4 regions of the Bradyrhizobium sp. 35 genome follow, and region 4 is predicted to be linked to each of the others. Evidence: riboswitches for the same ligand, from Rfam matches in the RefSeq annotation. Region 4 holds a riboswitch; each other region holds the start of a gene.
What was found. Region 4 has a riboswitch for cobalamin ahead of metE (5-methyltetrahydropteroyltriglutamate--homocysteine S-methyltransferase). Riboswitches for the same ligand answer to the same signal wherever they lie in the genome.

Region 1: it holds a riboswitch for cobalamin, as region 4 does, so the genes downstream of both, IVB36_RS33115 (DUF1636 domain-containing protein) here and metE (5-methyltetrahydropteroyltriglutamate--homocysteine S-methyltransferase) in region 4, are expected to answer to the same signal.
Region 2: it holds a riboswitch for cobalamin, as region 4 does, so the genes downstream of both, IVB36_RS33030 (TonB-dependent receptor) here and metE (5-methyltetrahydropteroyltriglutamate--homocysteine S-methyltransferase) in region 4, are expected to answer to the same signal.
Region 3: it holds a riboswitch for cobalamin, as region 4 does, so the genes downstream of both, IVB36_RS32070 (hypothetical protein) here and metE (5-methyltetrahydropteroyltriglutamate--homocysteine S-methyltransferase) in region 4, are expected to answer to the same signal.

The regions. Positions count from the first base shown of each region.
Region 1 is NZ_JADPJC010000157.1:164,780-170,595, reverse strand. It holds gene cobD (threonine-phosphate decarboxylase CobD) at 1-411, shown strand, start outside; gene IVB36_RS33125 (cobyric acid synthase) at 400-1,848, opposite strand; gene cobO (cob(I)yrinic acid a,c-diamide adenosyltransferase) at 1,859-2,494, opposite strand; cobalamin riboswitch at 2,535-2,753, shown strand; gene IVB36_RS33115 (DUF1636 domain-containing protein) at 2,848-3,231, shown strand; gene cobW (cobalamin biosynthesis protein CobW) at 3,228-4,277, shown strand; gene cobN (cobaltochelatase subunit CobN) at 4,277-5,816, shown strand, end outside.
Region 2 is NZ_JADPJC010000157.1:146,653-152,468, forward strand. It holds gene IVB36_RS33025 (PepSY domain-containing protein) at 469-1,905, opposite strand; gene IVB36_RS33030 (TonB-dependent receptor) at 1,917-4,274, opposite strand; cobalamin riboswitch at 4,390-4,592, opposite strand; gene IVB36_RS33035 (histidine phosphatase family protein) at 4,665-5,237, shown strand; gene cobT (nicotinate-nucleotide--dimethylbenzimidazole phosphoribosyltransferase) at 5,238-5,816, opposite strand, start outside.
Region 3 is NZ_JADPJC010000152.1:14,903-20,718, forward strand. It holds gene IVB36_RS32055 (ATP-binding protein) at 1-366, shown strand, start outside; gene IVB36_RS32060 (hypothetical protein) at 798-1,121, opposite strand; gene IVB36_RS32065 (hypothetical protein) at 2,354-2,593, opposite strand; cobalamin riboswitch at 3,356-3,482, shown strand; gene IVB36_RS32070 (hypothetical protein) at 3,676-3,957, shown strand; partial or broken gene IVB36_RS32075 (ArsR family transcriptional regulator) at 4,669-4,821, shown strand; gene IVB36_RS32080 (hypothetical protein) at 4,784-4,975, shown strand; gene IVB36_RS32085 (hypothetical protein) at 5,202-5,396, opposite strand.
Region 4 is NZ_JADPJC010000059.1:5,578-10,025, reverse strand. It holds partial or broken gene IVB36_RS13770 (transposase) at 1-230, opposite strand, end outside; gene IVB36_RS13765 (hypothetical protein) at 807-968, opposite strand; cobalamin riboswitch at 1,341-1,540, shown strand; gene metE (5-methyltetrahydropteroyltriglutamate--homocysteine S-methyltransferase) at 1,640-3,955, shown strand; gene IVB36_RS40125 (hypothetical protein) at 4,339-4,448, shown strand, end outside.

The DNA of each region.
Region 1 (5,816 bases), on a different contig from region 4:
TTCGGAAAGTTCTATGGCCTTGCCGGCCTGCGGCTAGGCTTCGCGCTCGGCAATTCGTCCGACATCGCCAGGGTCGCGGCGATATCGGGACCTTGGCCGGTCTCGGGAGCGGCGATCGCGATCGGCTGCCGCGCGCTGCGTGACGATGCCTGGGCCGAGGCCACGTCCGCGCGGCTCGCGCGAGACTGCGTTCGCCTCGACGGCATGGTGCAGTCGCAAGGCTGGACGCTCGTTGGCGGGACGCAGCTGTTTCGTCTCTACGAGACGCCTGACGCGCCTGCCGCGCAGGAGAAGCTGGCGCGTCGCCATATCTGGTCTCGCGTGTTCGCGCGAGAGCCGACATGGCTGCGCCTCGGGCTTCCGGGCAGCGAATCCGAATGGACCCGCCTGGCCGAGACTCTAGCGCGCTAGAGCGAGCAGGCCGTCGACATCGAGATGGGCTTCGATGTGATCGGCGAGCGCATCGAGCGCGCTCTCGACCCTTGCGTGATAGGGCTCGTCGCCGGCGGGAATGTCGAGCTTCGCCAAAAAGGCCTTGCGGAAATCATCCGACGTGAACAGGCCGTGCAGATAGCTGCCCTGCACGCGTCCGTCGCGCGAGATCGCGCCTTCCGGTTCGCCATTCAGCCTTGCGAATGGCCGCGCGCGATCCGGCCCATCAGTGCGGCCGATGTGGATTTCATAAGCCTCGATCGGCTGATTGGTGGCGGCATGCAGCGCCGCGACGCGTGTCAACGTCTTCTCCGAGCTCATCACCGTTTCCACATCCAGAAGTCCGAGACCCGGTGTGTCGCCGGCGGGGCCCTCGATCCCCTCGGGATCAGCGACGCTGCGTCCGAGCATCTGATAGCCGCCGCAGAGGCCGAGCACATGGCCGCCTCTGCGGTAATGCGCCAGGAGATCGATGTCCCAGCCCTGCGCGCGCAGAAAGGCGAGGTCGCCACGAGTGGATTTCGAGCCGGGAATGATGACGAGGCGCACGTCGCCGGGAATGGCCTCGCCCGGCCGCACCATCACGAGATCGACGCCAGGCTCGAGCTTGAGCGGATCGAGATCGTCGAAATTGGCGATTCGCGACAGCGCGAGACAGGCGATCTTGCATTGGCCCGGTTTGCGCGCATCGCTCAGGCCCAGCGCATCCTCGGCCGGCAGCTCGCCGGCGCGCGCGAACCAGAGCAGCACGCCGAGGCCGCGCCATGCGGTCTTTTCTTCGATCAGTCTGTAGCCGTCGTCGAACAATGTGGGATCGCCGCGGAACTTGTTGATGACAAATCCCTGGATCATCGCGGCATCGTCCGGGTCGATCACCGTCTTGATGCCGACGAGTTGCGCGATGACACCGCCGCGGTTGATGTCGCCAACCAGCACGACCGGCACGTCGGCCTTGCGCGCAAAACCCATATTGGCGATGTCGGCCTTGCGCAGGTTCACTTCGGCCGGACTGCCGGCACCCTCCACCAGAACGAGATCGGCGCGCGCCTTCAGCCGCTCGAAGCTCTCCAGCACGGCGCCCATCAATGACGGTTTCATCGCCGCATATTCACGCGCACGCGCGGTCGCGATGCGTTTTCCTTGCACGATCACCTGCGCGCCGACATCGGTCTCGGGCTTGAGCAGCACCGGGTTCATGTCGGTGTGCGGCTCGACGCCGGCGGCGAGCGCCTGGAGTGCCTGGGCGCGGCCGATCTCGCCGCCGTCAACGGTGACGGCTGCATTGTTCGACATGTTCTGCGGCTTGAACGGGACCACGCGCAGGCCGCGTCGCACAAAGGCGCGTGCGAGGCCGGCAACGATGAGCGACTTGCCCACGTCCGAGCCGGCTCCCTGGATCATCAATGCGCGCGCCATCGCGAGTTTCTTAGAACTCGACGCCGGCTTGCGCCTTGATGCCCGAGCGGAAGGGATGCTTGACCAGCGTCATCTCGGTGACGAGATCGGCGATCTCGATCAGCTCGTCCTTGGCGTTGCGGCCGGTGAGCACGACATGCGTCATCGGCGGCTTCTGCGTCGTGAGGAATTCGACGACCTCCGCGATGTCAAGATAGTCGTAGCGCAGCGCGATGTTGATCTCGTCGAGCACGACCATGCGGAGATTCTGGTCGAGGATCAGCTCCTTGGCCTTCTCCCAGCCGGCGCGCGCGGCGGCGATGTCGCGGGCGCGGTCCTGCGTCTCCCAGGTAAAACCCTCGCCCATGGCGTGGAATTGGCATAGGTCGCCGAAATGGCCGGTCAGCATGCGGCGCTCGCCGGTGTCCCAGGCGCCCTTGATGAACTGCACGACCGCGCAGGGGAAGCCATGGGCGACGCAGCGGACGATCATGCCGAAGGCCGAAGAGGACTTGCCCTTGCCGGCCCCGGTGTGGACGATGATCAGGCCCTTTTCGCCGCTCTTGGTCGCCATGATCTTGTCGCGGGCGACCTTCTTCTTCGCCATTTTCGAGGCGTGGCGGGCGTCGGTTTCGTCGGCCGTCTGGGTATCCGGTTCGGGCGTCATCGGACGGGGTCCTTCGGCTTGACAAGAGGCGGTCGGGGGCAAATGGTGGCCCGGCGTTGGTTCCTGTCCTACGACAGGCGAAGAGGGAATGCGATAGGGTCCGAATCGGCAAGATTTGGTTCCAAAATGCAGCCGCCCCCGCGACCGTGACCGGAGAGATGCCCGAAGCCACTGATCCCCTGGGGATCGGGAAGGCGGGGATCGAAGGGGAAACCCTGCTCCGCAAGCCGGGAGACCTGCCAACGCGGACGATTTTGGACCGGCGGACGGGGTGTTCCGCGACGGGGAAACGGGCCTTCGCAAGAACGGTTCGTGGGCCTCATCGCTTCCCGCTGTTTATTCTGGAAGAAGCGATGACCGTCACACTTCATGTCTGCATTACCTGCCGCGCCGGCGAGACACTTGGCGAAGGCGAGACGACGCCCGGCAAGCGCCTGCATGGCGCGATCCTCGAGGCCGGCGTGCCCGACGGCGTCAGCGTGGTTCCCGTCGAATGCCTGTCTGCATGCAACCAGGGTTGCTCCGTCGCGCTCAGCGCGCCCGGCCGCTGGTCCTATGTCTATGGCCGTCTGTCGGATGCGAATGCGAGCGATGTGGTCGCGGGCGCCGCGGCCTATGCGGCCGCGCCCGACGGCCTCGTGCCCTGGCGCAGCCGCCCGGAGGTATTCCGCAAGCAATCGCTTGCCCGCATTCCCCCCATTTCCCCCTTGGCCGTCGTGCCGGAGGCCGCCGAATGAATTCGCTCGCAAAAGTCCCGGTCACGGTCGTCACGGGCTTTCTCGGCTCCGGCAAGACCACGCTGATCCAGCATCTGCTTGCCAATGCCAACGGCAAGAAGCTGGCGGTGCTCGTCAACGAGTTCGGCAGCGAGGGCGTCGATGGCGAGATTCTGAAATCCTGCGCCGATGCGAATTGCCCGGAAGAGAACATCATCGAGCTCGCCAATGGCTGCATCTGCTGCACCGTCGCCGACGATTTTATTCCGACCATGGAGAAGCTGCTGTCGCGGGCCGTCAAGCCCGATCACATCCTGATCGAGACCTCGGGCCTGGCGCTGCCCAAGCCGCTGCTCAAGGCGTTCGATTGGCCGGAGATCCGTTCGCGCATCACGGTCGACGGCGTGATCGCGCTGGCCGACGCCGAAGCTGTCGCCGCCGGCCGTTTTGCGCCCGACCCTGACGCCGTCGAAGCGCAGCGCGCGGCGGACGGCAATCTCGACCATGAGACGCCACTGTCGGAAGTGTTTGAGGACCAGATCGCCTGCGCCGACATCGTGCTGCTGACCAAGGCCGATCTTGCGGGCGCGGCAGGCCTCGAAGCAGCCAAGGCGGCGATCACCGCCGAGATATCGCGCCGCGTGCCGATGCTGGCGATCACCGACGGCGCGATCGACGCGCGCCTCATCCTCGGCCTCGGTGCTGCCGCCGAGAACGATCTCGCCGCGCGTCCCTCGCATCACGACGGCGAAGAGGATCACGAGCACGACGATTTTGCGTCCGTCGTGATCGATCTTCCTGAGGTCACCGATATCGAAGCGCTGGTTGCATCCGTTCAGCGTCTGGCGCGCGAGCAGAATGTGCTGCGCGTCAAGGGTTACATCGCGGTGCAAGGCAAGCCGATGCGCCTCTTGCTGCAAGCGGTGGGCGAGCGCGTGCGCCACCAGTTCGACAAGCCCTGGGGCGCGGGCGCGAGGCAGTCAAAGCTGGTCGTGATCGGCGAGCACGGCGATATCGACGAGGCCGCGATCAAGGCGGGACTCGGTCTTTCAGGATCCGGTATCTGATGCACGTCGTCTTCCGCGAGAGCCGCGGTCTCGAGGAGACCGCGATACCAAGGGACATTGGCCAGGACCCGGCCGATCTCGTGGTGCTCTCGTATTCGGATTCCGATCTTGCCGCGTTCGCGGCCGGCTGGCGCCGTGGCCGCGACAGCCTGCCGTCGCTGCGGCTCGTCAATCTCGCAGAACTTCGTCATCCCCTCTCGGTCGACACCTATGTCGAACGCACGCTTGCGCACGCGCGCGGCATTCTCGTGCGTTTGATCGGCGGGGAATCCTATTGGCCGTATGGGCTCGCGGCCCTGCAGCAGCTGGCGAAGGAGCGCGGCATCGTGCTGGCCGTGCTGCCGGCCGACGGCCGCGACGATACGCGGCTGGACGCGTATTCGACCCTGCCGGTCTCGACGTTGCGGCGGCTCAAGGTGCTCTGCGACACCGGCGGCCCCGTCGCATCGCAAGCCGCGATCGCGCAGCTTGCGCTGGCTTCGGGCCTCTATGCGGGACCTGTTATCGGCGACATGACCGTGCCCGAGATGGGCTTTTACGATCCCGCGCGCGGCGTCATTGCAGCGCCGGCGTCGGGTGAGGGCAGGCCGCGCGCGCTCGTGACCTTCTATCGCTCCTATCTCACCGCTGCCGACACCGGCCCGGTCGATGCCCTGATCGCCGCATTGCGCGAGAAGGGATTCGACGTGTTTGGTGTGTTCGTCACCTCGCTGAAAGCCGCGGGGGTCGCGGATTGGTTGCGGGTGCATCTTGCGCAAAATCCTCCGGCCGCGATCGTCAATGCGACGGCGTTCTCGGCGATGGGCGACGACGGCACGACGCCGTTCGATGCCGCATCCTGCCCCGTGTTCCAGGTCGCGCTCTCCACGGCCCGCCGCGAGGACTGGGCGAGCTCGCTCCGCGGCCTGTCGCCCGGCGACCTCGCGATGCATGTGGTGCTGCCCGAGGTCGACGGCCGCCTGTTCGCGGGCGTGGTGAGCTTCAAGTCTGCGGCGATGCGCGATCCCGATTTGCAATTTTCGCATCTGGCACACAAGCCCGACGAGGAGCGCGTGAAGGCCGTGGCCGCGCGCGTTGCGGCCTGGCGGCGTCTTGCGAAGACGCCGGCCGCTGACAAGCGGATGGCACTCGTGCTCTCCAACTATCCGGGCCGTCCGCATCAGATCGCGCACGCGGTGGGTCTCGATGCGCTGGCGTCGGTCGAGGCCCTGGTGTCCGATCTCGCGGAGGCCGGCTTCGATCTCGATCCGGTCCATGCGCTCGGTGAGACGCTGCTCAAGCAGACCTTGAGCTGGAGCGTCGCCGATTACCGTGCTGCACTGTCGCGCCTTCCGCAAGTGTTGCAGGATGATCTCGCGCAAGCCTGGGGCGCGCTGGAGACCGATCCGGGTTGTCGCGACGGCGCGTTCCATTTCGCTGCGATTCAATGCGGCCGGTCGATCATCGCGGTTCAGCCGGAGCGTGGCGATGCGACCGCGCGCGATGCCGACTATCACGATCTCGCCCGCACGCCGCGCCATGCCTATGTCGCGTTCTATC
Region 2 (5,816 bases), on a different contig from region 4:
TGTGGGTCAGCTGCGGACGACATTCGAACCGGACGCCGGGTGGTTCCCGTCCTTCGCGAGGTTCAATCGCAAACCGAGAGCGCTCATCATCATCCCCTGTCATGCCACCGCTTGCGAGCGTGGGACAGAGCGATGGCCTCGGGATAGGGCCAGAGTTGTCGCAATGCACTGGACCAGCCCGCGACCGGCGCGGCGCGGCGAGGCACATTTTAGTGCAGCCCTGCCCGCATGGAGAGCACGTCGGTGTGGATCGTTCGACGCGACATAAGTGCGGCGCACCACGAATTTTCCCGGACGAAACACCACATCCGCTGCAGCGCAATCCACGCGCCCCGCACGCACTGTCTAATTTGCAGGCGATCGACCGGCCCTACGGACCATGCGATTGCTTATGAGCTATGCATGGCAGTCGGCTCAGCCTCTCTTTATTGTACGATCAGTAAGCGGTGGTTTTGCCCGCTCCGGCTCTCAGGCCGCGAAGGACGGACGCAGGCGGCGCCAGCCGATGATGATGCCCGTGATGGAGAACAGAAAGCCAAGGGAGCAGAGCCCGACGACCAAGCCGTCGCGCAGCAACGGATGCGCGACGAGAACCGGAAAATCCAACGTATGCAGCGCGCCGTAGAACCAGCGATAAGCTCGCCGCGATGAATCCAGCCTTTGCAGCAAATTGCCGTCGGCGCCGTCGATGTCGAACCAGAGGTCACCGCAATACGAGCGGTAGACCGGGGCGCCCGGGACAGTGGACCGCGCGGGATAGTTGTCGTCCTCGGCAAGTACAGACGGACCGCCGCAGCCGGCCGCGAGGCGCGCGGTCAGCCCCTGGACCTCGTGCACATCCAGAGATCTCGTTGGTCCATCGCGGGGCGCATCCCCTGCCTCGATCAAGGTCTGACCGGCAAGGGCGATCCGATCCCGCCGATAGAGATTGCCGTTGAAGGCAAACCATTCGATCTCACGGGCCGACGGCGATACAGGCTGCCGATCGAACGATGGAGCCGTCGTCCAGTTCGGTGAGGCGTTCATCACGCGTGATTCAGCGGAGATCAATTGCCCACGCGAGAACAGCCGCCCGTGATCCATGGAGAGCCAGCCGCTGAAAATCCAGGTCAGCACGAACACCATCGCCGCGAGGCCGATGAGATGATGCAGCGCATGCCAGCCGCGACAGGGCGAGCCGATCAGACCGCTTCGAGGTTTGATCCGCGCAAGGCCGAGCACAGCGCCCAGCAAGGCCGCGATCAGGGCCAGCAGCGACAAGGTCCAGACCACGCGATCCCACAGCGACCAATTGCTTCGCAGGATCGTTGGATAGATCCAGTGCAGCACGCTGCCGACGAGATTCCAGGTCCGCTCGCTGCGCGTCGTATCCAGGACGATCTCGCCGGTGAGCGAGGAGACATAGACCTCCGTTCCAGCGGCGTCGCCCAGGGCAACCCGAAACAAGGGCCGGTGGCGGTCAAAGCCGTTCGGCACGCTCCATTGGTCATAGTCCGCGCGCGCAAGGATTGCGGCCCGCGCGGCATCCAGCCCGCGGCTGCGCGCGTGGTCTCGCGCGATGGCCAGCGCGACGTCGGAAGATGCGACCGAGGCGCCGGCTCCGTCGGAGGCACGCACTGCGCCCGCGCGCGACGGCCCCGAGACGACATAGACCGGTCCGTCACTGCGCTGGATCAGGCGAACGCGAGTCGCATCAGCAATGCCGCTCGCGGCCACGGCATCGGCGACCGCAAGCTGCCTCGTCTCGGCGCCATCCAGCGGCCCAAGCCCGGCGAAGCGTTCCGCTTCCGTCAGAGACGGAAACGGAACGAAGTGCATCACGATTCCCGTCGCGAACCACATCGCGAACAGCAGGCAGAACGCGATCCCGAGCCATCGATGCAGCAGGACGATCGCGCGCATCATCGATCAGCATCCTACCATTTGAATGCGGCCGAGAGTTCATAGGTGCGCGGTGCACCCAAGAGGATCTGGTCGGGATAGAACGGATCGCCCCAGATCGCATAGCGCTTGTCGGCGATGTTGCGCACCCGGAAAGTCAGGCGAGCCTGGTCGACCGCGTTGAACACCGTCTTCGGGATGTCGACGAAGGCATAGACGTCCGCGACAGTGTAGGCCTTCATCGTCACGACATTCGCATCGGTGTTGTAGCGGTCGCCGACGTGACGGCCGGTGACGCCGACTTCCACGGGCCACGGCGTGAAGAACCGATACGACGCTCCGGCATTCGCCACGACGCGCGGCACGTTCGGCGGCGTGTTGCCGGAGAACGAGCCGCCGACAAAATTAAAGTCGGCGTAGCGCGCATCGACATAGGCGATGTTGCCCCAGAGACGCAGGGGACCGATCGGACGCACGGACGCGGCAAGCTCGACGCCCTTCGATTCCTGCCGTCCGGCAAGGTTGAGCTGCATGCCGCCGGCCGCGGCATAGACGTTCTTGCGCAGGATGTCGTAGGCCGAGAACGACCACTCCGCCCGGTTGTCCCAGAACAGGTGCTTGACGCCGGTCTCGTAGGTGCGCGCGGTGGTCAGGTTCAGCGGATCGGTCGGATTGAGCAGGAAGATGTTGTTGGCCGAGATGTCTGCGCCGGTGGCGTATTGGCTGAAAAAGGTCAGGCCCGGTACGGCTTCCCAGGTGTAGCCGATACGGCCCGTGGTCGGGACCCAGGATTGCGAGAACGGGAAGTTCGCCTTCTCCAGACCGAACTTGTCGGTCGAATTGCGGTCGAGCCCGATATGCTCGACGCGCAGGCCGCCGACCAGCGCAAAGGTCCGTGTCAACTTCAACCGGTCCTCGAACGACAGCGCCTCATTGTCGATGCGCGCGGTCTGCTGCTGAATGGTGAGCAGGCCGTAATAGCCGCGAGGCGGATCGACCAGCGGAACGGAATCGCCGGGGAAATTTGCGGCGCCCGGCCTCACGAAATCAAGGTAGCTTGAGGAAAGCGTCGTGACCAAACGGTTGTCAAAGCCGGCGATATTCGCATCCCAGATCAAATCGGTGACGTTGCCGACCAAGCGTTGGCTGTGCGCGACATAGAAGCGCTCACGATCGACCATGTTGGTCCCGGAATTGAACGCCTCGATCTCATTGTTGAACCATGTGCGCTCAGCTCCGTAAGCATAGGCTTGACTTTTCAGCGTCAGGTCGGGCGCCAGATTCAGCTCGAAACCGCCGCGCAGCCACACCTCCTTCGCTACGTTCCTGTTGTCGAGGACGTTGTAGTTAGTATTGAAGGTGCGGTCGTCGATCGTGACGGCACCGAGATCGGTTTTGTTGTAGTTCGAGACGTAATTGCCGGAAACGATCCCCGTCGTCGCATGCGAGCCGCTGAAGGCAATCGGCACCAGCGGCGCACCCCAATAGGCTTTCGAGCGATCTTCCCGATACTCGATCGCGCCCCAGACCTTGAGGCTGTCGGAGATGCGGTAGTTGAGCTGGCCGGAGACATTGAGCGTCTTGGTGTTGGTGTCGTCGGCAAAGCCGTTGAGCGAGGAACGGCTGACGTCGAAGCGGTAGTCCAGCCCCTGCACATTGGTGCTGCCGCCCGAGCCGTAATGCGCCCGGAACGAGTTCAGCGAGTCCCAGGAGAAATCCGCCTCGTTCCGGATCGGACCGGTGTGCGGCTGCTTGGTGACGAAGTTGATCGCGCCGCCGGCGGCGCCCTCGCCTGACATCAGTGATGCCGGACCCTTCAGGAATTCGACAGCCTCCAGATTGGCCGTGTCCATGATCCGCGAGGTCATGTTCTGCGGACCGATCTTGATGCCGTTGTAGAGCGTGTTGATCTGGCTGTTGGTGAAGCCGCGCATGGAGAAAGCCGAAGGCTCGGCCGGATTGTCGCCGGCTGTGACGCCCACCGCTCCGTGCGCGACGTCGGAGACTGTGCGGTAGCCCTGCTCGCGCATGGTTGCGGCCGAGATCACCTCCACGGTCGCGGGTGTTTCTCGCACGGTCAGGCCGAGGCGCGAAGCGCTTTCGGCGACGGCATTGGTGTTGAGCGGCGTCTGTGCCGCCGTGGTCGGCACGACGGGCTTGGGCACTGCGGATGCAGTCCCCGGCCGGCGCGCTGCTGCGCGGCGTGAGCTCTGCGCGTCCCGTCCGGCCGGGCTGGACTGCCTGCGGGATTGTGGCGCCGACACCTCGACGGGCGGCAGTGGCTCGCGGGCCTGCTGCGCCAAGGCCGCTGGCATGTCGATGGCGACGAAAGATGTGAGAGCGGCGGATGCCAGTAGGAAACGGCGTGGTCGTACGATACGAAGGGAATACACGGTCTTGGACCTCGGAGTGACGTCAGTGGCACGTCACCGCGAACCAGGGTCCCATCGTCCGGCTTGCAGCCTTCCGATGAAGCCGAATGTCTGTACTCCCCGACCGACATCTTCGCGTGTGACCACGGCTGACGGCAGGTCTCCTGGCTCGCGGGTCAGTACCTTGCATCGCCTTCCCGGGACCGAGATACCCAGTGGCTCGTGACGCAAGATTCGCCGCTTACAGTTGCGGGGGCAGCCACGGCATTGGGGACAAACTCCCCGCACCGCATTCCCTTTTCATCCCCTCTCGGGGAAACCGTCGCGAGCATCTAGGATTACGATCCAGACAGAGTCAATGTGCCAGTTGCGGCGTTATTGCCACAACGACCAGTTTCCTTGGAGATAAGCATGGGAGGCGAGACCTTCCTCTGGCTGATACGGCACGCGCCCGTCGATGGCGTCGCGGGGACGATCCATGCGGCCGACGCACCGGCCGATCTCGGCGCTCGGGCGCAGCTGGAGGCACTGCGGCAGCGCCTGCCACGGGACGCCGCGAGCTATGCGAGCCCGTCGCGGCGCACCGTCGAAACGGCCCGCGCGCTGGGGCTCGAGCCGCTGCAGCTGGACGAATTCAGCGAGCAAGACTTTGGCGACTGGACCGGCCGTCGGCATGACGAACTCGCCGCGACCGGTGGCGAGGCCTATGCACGGTTCTGGAGCGATCCGGCGCGCGGACGGCCGTCCGGCGGCGAAAGCTTTGAGGAACAGGTCGCGCGGGTCCGCCTGGGTTTGTCGAAGATCGGCACCGGGGCCGCAACGCTCGTCGTGCATTCCGGCACGATCCGGGCGGCGCTGTGCATCGCGCTCGACCTGACGCCACAAGCGGCCCTGCGCTTCGTGATCGATCCGCTGTCGCTGACCAGGATTGACCGGCTCGCGACCGGCTGGCGCGTCGTCTCCGTCAATCAGCGGACGATTTGATCAGGCCGGACGATCAGGCACATTGGCCTGCGCAAAGGTCGCCATGCCGTTGTGGAGCGCGCAGGCCGACCGCACAAGCGGCAGCGCGATGGCCGCGCCCGATCCTTCGCCGAGCCTGAGATCCAGGCTGATCAGCGGCTGCACGTTCAGCGCGCGGAGCACCAGCCGATGCCCCTGCTCCGCCGACTGGTGCGAGGCCAGCAGGAACAGCTGGCACGAAGGGTTGAGCCGCACCGCCGCCAGCGCCGCGACCGACACGATGAAGCCGTCGATCAACACGGGGATGCGGTGCTGTGCAGCCGCGATAACGGCACCGCAGATGGCGGCGATCTCGAGACCGCCGACGGCGCACAGGATCTTTTCGGGCGCAGCGCCCGCAATGTCATGGCGTGCGATTGCAGCGTCGATCACCCGCGCCTTGTGCGCACGGCCGGCCGCGTCGATGCCGGTACCGCTGCCCGCGATCTCCGCGGCGCTCACGCCGAGCAAGCCGGCCGCGATCGCCGCCGATGTCGTGGTGTTGCCGATGCCCATCTCGCCGAAGATCAGAAGATCGGGCTGCCCGGCCTGTGCGCGCGT
Region 3 (5,816 bases), on a different contig from region 4:
AAGCTTGTCATCGTCGAATTTAAGAAGCCCGGCGCGGATATTTTTGAGAACAACAAGGCTCTCCTCCAGTGCCGCCTGTACGCCGCTGAACTGGTTGACCGGATCAAAACGTTAAGAGAGGTCTTTGCCTTCTCAGTGGTTGAGATTGACGACGAATTCTACAAAGACATGAAGAGAACTGGATTCAAAGACGTATTTTCTTTGAGTGAGCGAGTTGTCTATGATGACTTCGCCATCGGAGCATCGGACGATATTCCACTGCATCTCTACGTTATGCCCGCCTCGGCATTGATCACAGATGCAAAGGCGCGAAATCGCGTCTTCGAGGAGGTGCTTCGGTTCAACATGGCGCATAACCGTCACTGACAAACAAGTACGCCACGCGCCTGCTTCGGACGAGCAAGTGGACCGATTGTGGTCCCTGGAGACGCGTTAGATCACTGCGTTTACGCTTGCAGTGAGCATATGTTTGATAGACTAACCATTTGCGCATGGATTGCGCGCTGCGCACTTGCAGCTCGACTTGTCAGGGAGCGGCCCGCGCATTGAAGCGGTTTCTGGTCGTCTGGATAGCGTCTTCGAGAGTTCAGGCCGCGATCAACGCTCGTCCGAGCTTGCGTCGGAGCTCAGTGGCGCGCCTCCGACTGATACCGCCCCCTCCGGTTTAGACGGCCGCATGACTCGCTTGGCCGGCTTCGAAACCGTATGAGCGGGCGGAGGAGATGCCGGCGGAGGAGAGGCAGCCGGGTTAAGCGATGAAGGTACAGCCGGATTCTGCCGAGAATCGATATTGGAGATCACGCCGCGAGTTGATCTGAAATCCGCTCTAGGCCCGCCTGCTGCGCACCAATTTCGCGGCCGAGCTCGGCGATTTCGTCATTTAACTTCTGTTGCTCCGATTGGATCTGCGAAAGCATGGCCCTCACCTCGGGTGACGATTCCAGCAGTGAGGCAGCTTCGCGCGCCGGCGACGCCTCGGCAAATTTCTCGCTATTGAGCCAGGCTGCCGCCGCGGACAGCCTCGCGAAGATGGGAACCAGAGCGAGCAAAAAATGCGCTCTGGAGACTTGCGCAAAACGGGGCGGCAAATCCGACGCGGCCGCTCCATTGATCGTATTCATCTCGCCTTGCTCGAAATTCCAGTCCCTATTTCATCTTCTCGTTGACGCGATCATAGACGATGGTGAAGAGCTGCAGGGGTCCGTCGCCGGCAGAATCGTGTCGCGCAGCATCGTTCTAGCCTGATCGCATGCCATGAGGCGCCCCCAAGCACCGCACTGAGGTATCTTCGAAACTTTTGAAAGCCGTGAACTGCGGAGCGGCCCATTGCCGAATTGAGCAAGAGCGACCTCCGGACGAGCAGCGTGGTGCGTCGAGTTCCGGCGATATGAGGCCATTCATTGCGGATTTTCTGCCTCGCGGCCCGCTAATATTCATTGTCCCTAGGTACAATCGAGTGAGCGAACAATGGCTCGTTTCTACTTTAATCTTGTGGGCAAGCAGAATATCGACGATCCTGGCGGCTTTGCATTCGAAAGCGAGCTGCAAGCGTTTCGTGCGGCAGAGCGACTAGCGCAGGACCTGGCAACGACTCAGCCTCCCCTGCGGGGCACGACTTGCGTCGTCGTGACACGCAGAGACCGAGGCGAGGCGTATTACGTAAGCGTGTGATGGCGCTTCCGAGCCAACAGGCTTGTCGGTTGCCGAATATCATCCGCCCCGCCACGCGGGGAGTTATGGGACCTGCGATGCCGTCAAATTCGGGTCGCGGCCTCTCGTCTTCCACGCTTCGCCCGCGCTTCGGGTCTCGAGTGCTGGTATCCCCGCTTGCTAACCGGTAAGTGCTGGGGATATTTCAGGCCCGGTTTGATACACAACGCCGCTTGCCAATATACCCGGTGAGCGGCGTTGTTTCCTTCTGGGACTTCCGCTTCGGATTGGGCACCGATTATTGTGGATGTGTGTTTGTAGCGCTGCGGGCATTCGAGAACGATCAAATCCTCGCGGTACTGTTTGATCGCGAAAATGGGCAAAAGAGAACGGACAGCTGAGGCGTGGCACGTCCATCCAGCCTCGCAGGCCAATCCGAGCGCGATCGTTCCCGCTAGTCGATGGGGCGATGCTCGACGGTGGGCAAGACGCCAAAGGGCCTGATCGACAGCAGCACGCTTGCCAAGGTGCAACAGGGCCTTGGCACCAATGGGTGCGCCTTCGGCAGTTCTTTGGTGATTTCCAAAATCCGGCGTGCTCAGGGGGCATGGATCACACTCCATTGTCAGAAACATAAGAGAACTTCTGACATAACCCTGTTGTGGGCCAGCTCTGCAGCTGAGATCATCCGAGTCAGCGTCACTTAGTGTGATAGATCAACCAAAGCAGGAGTGTAAGATACTTTGGTTGTCTCTATAGAATGGATCAGCCGACCTGCATTCATTACTTCAAGCCGATAGTCGTCGCCGGGCGTTAGGCTTGCTGCAATATGGCGCGCTATATCAAGAGCAGCTTGCCAAGCCGCATTGTCGTCGAGCAACTCTTCCCCGAGGGTGTCCTGAAATGGGCGGCTGCCGCCGACATTGAAGAAATAGCGTGTCATAGGCTCTCTCACATTTCTCCTGCTCGAATAGCTACTTACAGCTTGAGGCAGGCCCCTGGAGACAAGGCCGCTTCCAGGAAGCCATCTTGGCCGAGAACAGTGCGCCACTGTGCAACGTTCGTTTCCGGCGGCGATGGCGAAGTTGGGGGCTTTTGCTCCGACAAACAGGGTACGTAACGAGCGACCAAATCTCGCATTCAACTGAGTGTGTCGTCTCGGCTTCGGACTGGAGCGGTTCCTACAAAAAATCCCGCCATTTGACTTTCAGCATGAGCTCTGCTGCTGGAGCCGAACCCACAAGGAGAAGCGACATTCCGAGGTCGCCGAGGTGTTGCTGGGCGTGAAGATATGCGCTGCGATCGCATGTGTGTTTCCTCTCTACTGACAGTAATCATATTTCAATGTTGATTAATGCAAAGTGCCGCGCCCCATGCTGAAATCCTGCGTTTGGCCGTAGTCTTCGACGCAATTCAACGGCATCTGTTATGGGCGGGAGAGCAGTCTGACGTGGTCGTCTCTCCACTTGATGGTCTGTTCGGCGGCTTTGTCGCGGCAAAAACCGCGGGTGCAATTTTGTCACCAAACAGCGCACCAACGTTCGACTAGCTTTCGCGAGCAGCACGAACTCGCCTTCTGCGCTACTCGGACATGGTACCCGCTACTCCACTCGCGCCGATTACTATTCGGCCCGGTGGACCTATTTGGCAAACAACTTCAGGTTTGCCTGCTTCAGACCGGAGATTGACTCCATGCCTCGCCAGCTTCTAGGGTGATATCGATTGTTCCCGCCACGGGGATCAAAAGGGAATGCGGTGCGGGGATTTTCCCTCAGGCCGCAGCTGCCCCCGCAGGGATGACTATTTAGCCCGCGTCCTCGCACTGCTCGCTTGATGCATTGCCGCACGCTCCATCAAGCGGGCCTTTGTCAGCAGCGCCCATCGCCAGATGGCACGCATCTATGGCGCGGACTTGGGTTATGCGGTCAACGACCAGTCCAGACCGCTGATAAAACTTTTCGCGTGCACGCTCCTCATCATCTTCATTGTCGGCGTCCTCTCATTCAATCAGAGAGACCTGCCTCGATGATCAAGCCTGCCTATCCTTTCCAGATCGCCCGCATGGAGTGCCTGCGGGAGTTGCTCGCGGTCAATTCCTCGAGCTCTGCGATCATCACGGAGGGCGCCCCAGCCGCGACGCCGACTGAAAACCAAGGAGGCGCAACCATGCCAACCCCGGCCCAGCAAGCGATCCCGCAAGGCATCGTTGAGGAGCGCCGAGGCGCGGGCCAGGCGCGGCGGCTCGCGGACATCGGCCGAGCACGCGCGCGACCTCAAGGCGCGGCGCGCCGGCGAGAGCAACCTTGAGCAATTGGAAAATATCGAGGGACCGACCATGCAGACAATCAGGCTTCCGCACGGCGGCGAGACCGTTCGCCGGCGTCCGCGCGAAACCCCCTAGGATCCGCGCCAATGCCACCGAGAGATCCCTGGGGCCACAAGTTGAGGCGGTGCATTCATTGCGGACAGATCGGGCCGCGTGTTGTCGTCCTCGGCGGCTACGCACACCGCCGCTGCATCCCAAAGCCGATCCAAGCGACCCGACGACGGACGGAGCGATTCTCAGAGAAAGCCCAGCCGCGCCACAGGGCTTGAGTCCGAATGTCCCAATCTCGGTCGTTGTATGGACGGAAATCCGCGTATGACCCGCCGAGACGCCCATAAGGTATTCTGGAAAGAGTCGCGCTAAGATGCTCACCAAAATGAATTGCCCGCGCGTTCCTATCGATCGGGCCGTGAACCGTCGATCAAGGGTGGTTCGAATCCATCCGATGCAGCTCGACCACGAAGAGTTCGTCCCCTGAGTCACGTTCACTTTGGGTGGGAACCAGGGATCACATCCGAACTTGGGAGGCCCCAAGAATCCGATCCCTTCAACGCGTCATCATAGCGCCGAGGTTGATTACGATCGCCAGGGAAAGAGGATCGTGACTGCGCTCTCGCCGGGGTGAGGTGAAGCCTCTGCCCGTCCTCCAGAAGAGCGCTTTGGTGATGGAAATCGCGGCCTGGTCACCTGGGCGGGAGCGTTCGGATATAATCGACAAGTTCAAGAAGGCCCTCAAATCGTCAGCTGAAGTCGTGTTTGGATCTTAAGTCAGAGGCGACGCTGACTTTGTCCTATACGGCACCGCAAATGGTATGGAAGACGACGAGCAGTTCACGCGGCGCTTCTCCGCGCGGTCGGTCCGAAGGCATCTTCGTGACGCCTTTTGAGCAAGGCGAGATCGCGCCAGATCTGTTCTGGGCGGCCTGCCGGATAGAAATCGAGGACTTGATCTCCAAGCGCCGGAAGTGCGCCTACAAGGGCAGCCGGTGCGAACACTGAATTAATCTGAGGAACGAGTGCACCCGGCATTCAGTCGAGTGATAAGTCATTCTGAGGCGCCGCCGGCGCAGCGCCGCCACTTCACCCCGATCATAATTGCTCGCGGCCAGTCGACCGGGCTTAGAATGCTCAGCATCTCATGCCGAAGGATGAGCTGCTGGCGCAAATTGCTCAATCGACATATCCTGCGGGACTATCCTCCGCCTACCAGATCTGTGCGCGCTCGCTATAATTCGCAGGCGTCAACCTCCTCGTCCGAGAACTTCTCGGACTCCAGCTCCAGCCTGTTCTTCGCCCCTTCCAGCTCCCCGATTATGAGGACGTAGTCTTCGAACGTGCTCGACGGGCCGATGTGCTTCTCGATCAACTGCCGCAGCTCGCACGCGAACTGATACTTGCTGACGGTCATTCGCTCGACCATGCTGCAATCCCCATCGCGCTTAAGCCCATCAGAGACCCAACAATAAGCACTAGACTAAGGTAAAGCAGAAGTTGAAAGATCAAGTCACCGTCACGGTCCAACATCATATCTCCCGGCGGCGTTGCCCCATGTTCTGGCTGGGGCACGCTGACTTTACCAGATCTTGCGCCTTTGCTCCCCAGACATTGTCTGCAACTAGTCTCGGTCACATGAGAGCGTTGTCTCGGCTTCACACTTGCGTCGTTTCAGCTTCATATTGGAGCACTTCGGACAATCCATCAATGCAACACGTCCCGTTATCGCGCTCAAATCCTGTTGGATCTCCGGCTTCTTCGGTGGATTTCAACGCCTCTACTATTGGCGACCTGCGGTCAGCACGGGTCCTGCCTCGTTACCATCCTGGGAGCGAGCGCGACGGCA
Region 4 (4,448 bases):
GCCTGCCAATGTCCGCGCTTAGCCCAGCGATTGAACCGATTGTAGATCGTCGTGTAAGGGCCATAGTCGGACGGGCAATCGCGCCAGCGTGCGCCGCACTGGAGCATGTGAATGATACCGCTGATAATGCGTCGATCGTCTTCGCGCGCCGGGCCGGTCTGGTTTGTTGGCAGATGCGGCTCTATCTGAGCCCACTGCTTGTCGTTGAGCCAGAACAGTCCTTTGCGCATCGAAGTCCCCCGTGCCGAATCAACTTGGCACCAGGGAATCAGAACTCGCTAATTAGGTACAGACCCTAGATGTCGAGCTTGTGGAGGCCGCCGTCCGCGTGCGGCGCATCGAGGTCGATCAACATCGTTATGAGCTTAAGGCGCTGATCGACTCCGAGAAACGCTCGAAGGGCTCTGTCAGAGGAGACCGTCAAATTTGTCTCGAATAATGACAAGGCCGCCTCGATGCTCCAGGTCGTCGCGTTGCGGCTTATCGTCGTTGGCTGACGAGCCGAGGCGAGGTGGACGGGCGTCGAATATCCCAAGATCAGCTTGCAGGATATCTAAAGCTACGTCACTTCGAAACCGAAGAGACGGTCTCCACGCGCGACGAGATCGGTCCGGAGATCCTGAAGACGTACGAGAAGCTCGGCATCCGCTTGCCCACGGTCACCATGCACGAGTGCATGGAGCTAGGGTCGTAACAGGATCCCCGCCGCCCGCGCTCTCGCCGCTTACTCCAGTTTCGCAAGTTAGCGTGCATCCTGACGTCCGGAACTGTTCCTGCGATGCCGCGCAGGCCACGTCCAGGCTGCACTACTCGCCAGCGGCGACGGAAACAACGAAGGCGCGGCCAAAGTCGCTCAGCACGTAAGTGCTTGGCACACCGAAGGAGATCATCTTGACCAACGCCACGGAGCGATCGAGCTCACGGCTCGTCGCGGGGTCCGCCGAACACAGGCAGTCCGGCCTGATCATCCGTTTGATCCTGGAGCAATCCGGCCTTGACAATTCCTAAGGAGCCTCATGGCGCTGTGATCAAGCGGATGCCGGCCGAGGATGATCGCAAACGTCCTCGCGGGCGAGTTCGAGAAGCTGCTGACGGAAAAGACCGGATTTGTCGCGATCACGCAGATGTCGAAGCGCCCACCGCGTTCGTTCTGCTCGCGTTGGCTCATCCGAATACGCCAAGCGGGTGTTGACGGACGCATTCACAAGCGGAGGCTCCACAGATCTAGGCGTTTTTACCAGGCCGGGAGTAAGACCGTTGTGCCCTAGCTGGTACAGCTCGCAATCGCTTGGGCAATATCGCGGCGACACTTAGTAGGTTGACGGATCGATCCTCGTGCGCCTAATGCCAGCCGTCGTGGTCTTCGGATTCGTTTGATCCGGAGCTAAGAGGGAAGCCGGTGCAATGCCGGCGCTGCCCCCGCAACTGTAAGCGGCGAGCCGCTGTCCAACGAAGTCACTGAAGCCATGCGGCTTCGGGAAGGCCGGACAGCAGCGACGACCCGCGAGCCAGGAGACCTGCCTCGACAATATATCGTCCACGGGCGGGGTGTCCCGGTGTGCGCCAAGCAGCTGTCGCTCACGCGATATTCGCTGCATGCGTCCGCCATGGCCTTTGCCCCAATCATGGGGTCTGAGCTATGTCTTTTCTTTCGCTTCCCGTTGCCACACTGGGGACGTCACGCATCGGCCCACGACGCGAACTCAAAGTCGCGCTCGAGAGCTACTGGGCGGGAAACTCCAGCGAAGCCGAGCTCCTCGAGGCGGGGAGTGGACTTCGTGCCGCTAATTGGGCACGGCAGAAATCCCGCGGTGCGACCGTCATTCCTTCGAATGACTTCTCGTTCTACGACCATGTGCTCGATACCAGCCTAATGGTCGGCGCCATTCCCGACGTCTATGGCTGGACCGAAGGTCCTGTGTCGCTCAAGACCTACTTCACCATGGCGCGTGGCGCTCAGGACAGTGGTCACGCTCAGCACGGGCCTGGCGTAGCCGCACAGGAAATGACGAAGTGGTTCGATACCAACTACCACTACATGGTGCCGGAATTTCACCGGGATCAGATCTTTAAGTATTCCTCTCGAAAGCCGATCGAGGAATATGAGGAGGCAAAAAGCCTCGGCTACCAAACGCGCCCCGTCCTAGTTGGCCCAGTCACTTTCCTGAAGCTTGGCAAAAGCGCAAATCCCGCATTCAATCCGCTGTCGCTGCTCGATCGGCTCCTCCCAGTCTATGTCGATGTTCTCCGCGAACTATCCTCGCGCGGTGCTGAATGGGTTCAGCTGGACGAGCCATGCCTGGTGATGGACGTCGACGAAGCATCGCTGGCAGCTGTCCGCCGGGCCTACGCTCATTTCGCAAAGGTTGTGCCGGCCCTTAAAATAATGCTGGCCACATATTTCGGGGCTATCGGCGACAATCTTGAAACAACCTTGGCCTTGCCCGTTGCCGGGCTTCATGTGGATCTGGTTCGGGCACCTGACCAGTTGGACGCAATTGTCGCCACAACCCGTAGAGATCTCGTGGTCTCACTAGGCGTCGTTGATGGTCGGAACGTGTGGCGCTCCAATCTTCCGGCGCTGCTCGACCAACTTGCTCCTATGGTCCAAAAATTGGGCAGGCACCGTGTTCAGATTGCTCCTTCCTGCTCGCTGCTTCATGTTCCGATCGACATTGAGCTAGAGACCGATCTCGATCCCAATCTGAAGACATGGCTGGCGTTCTCAGTTCAGAAGATCAAGGAACTTTCGATATTGAGCAAAGCGCTGGCCGGCCATGCTGCCGAGGTGGCCGATGAACTTGCGCTTTCGGAGGAGGCAGCCATCACCCGCGAAACATCGCCCGAGATCCACAATGCGAATGTCGCCGGACGAATCGCCGCGATCGACCATAGCATGCTTCGCCGTCGCAGTGCGTTCACCCAGCGTGCCGACGTCCAGCGCGTCGCGTTCGCATTGCCGATGTTTCCAACGACAACCATCGGATCCTTCCCGCAAACGGCCGATGTCCGGAATGCGCGCGCGGCTCATGCGCGGGGAACGTTGAATGACACGCAGTACGAGCAGCTTCTGAAAGCGGAGACAGCCCGTACCGTGAAGTGGCAGGAAGATATCGGCCTGGACGTGCTCGTACACGGTGAGTTCGAGCGCAATGACATGGTTCAATACTTTGCCGAGCAGCTGTTGGGCTTCGCTTTCACCAAGCATGGCTGGGTTCAGTCTTATGGCTCGCGCTACGTTCGTCCGCCTATCCTGTTCGGAGATGTCTCCCGGCCGAAGCCCATGACCCTCGAATGGTGGCGCTATGCGCAGTCTCTGACCAAAAAACCCGTCAAGGCTATGCTGACCGGACCGGTGACGATCCTGAACTGGTCGTTTGTGCGTGACGACATCTCGCGGCGCGAGACATGCCGACAGATCGCTCTCGCGATCCGAGATGAGGTCATCGACCTTGAGGCGGCTGGAGCGACAATGATCCAGATCGACGAGGCTGCGTTGCGGGAGGGATTGCCGCTACGCAAATCGCAGTGGAAGAACTATCTCGATTGGGCGGTGGACAGCTTCCGCCTTTGCTCCTCCGTGGTCGCCGACGGAACTCAGATCCATACTCACATGTGTTATTCCGAGTTCAATGAAATCATCGATGCGATCGCAGCAATGGATGCCGACGTCATTTCAATCGAGACGTCGCGTTCTAAGATGGAATTGCTCGAGGCCTTCAAGAGCTACAAATATCCAAATGAGATCGGGCCCGGCGTCTATGACATTCATTCACCGCGCATTCCCGCAGCGGCGGAAATCAAGCAGCTGATTGTGTTGGCGCGGCAGCGAGTTTCCGATCGGCAGCTCTGGATCAATCCCGACTGCGGACTGAAAACGCGAAGGTGGGAGGAGGTGCGTCCCGCGCTCGTCAATATGGTGGCCGCCGCACGCGAGTTGCGGGCCGAGCCATGATGGGCCGGAGCGTTTCGCCAACGCGTTTGTGAACAAGATGCACGCGCTTTGGGGGCTTACGATGTCCTTGGGAGCTTTCAAAGTTCCCAGCGCCGCGGAATGCGGGCGGGCGTCGGCGGAGGCGGTCGCATACAGCCGGCGACAAGCTCGATTCTCGACCCGACGGCCGACAGCATGCCGGCGAGGTCCGATCAGGTCCTATTGCGACGTCATTAACGCTCGACGCGAAGCACAGCCCTACTTTTTCATTTATCCATCGCGTGGATGCGTCTCATCACAACAATCTATTTTACGGTCCTTACGGAACGTCATACGAAATTCAGGCCCTGGCACGCTCTTCGGGAGAGGTAATCGAGCGTTGTTGGTTTTTGGGGACGTGCCAAATGCTGCTGTGCGACGGCAAACTGCCGCTTGTGTTTCAGGGCACGGCAGCCAAACCGGCGCAGGATCCCATCTCGGTCAAGGCACTGCCGTCCCAACCGGACAGCGGGCG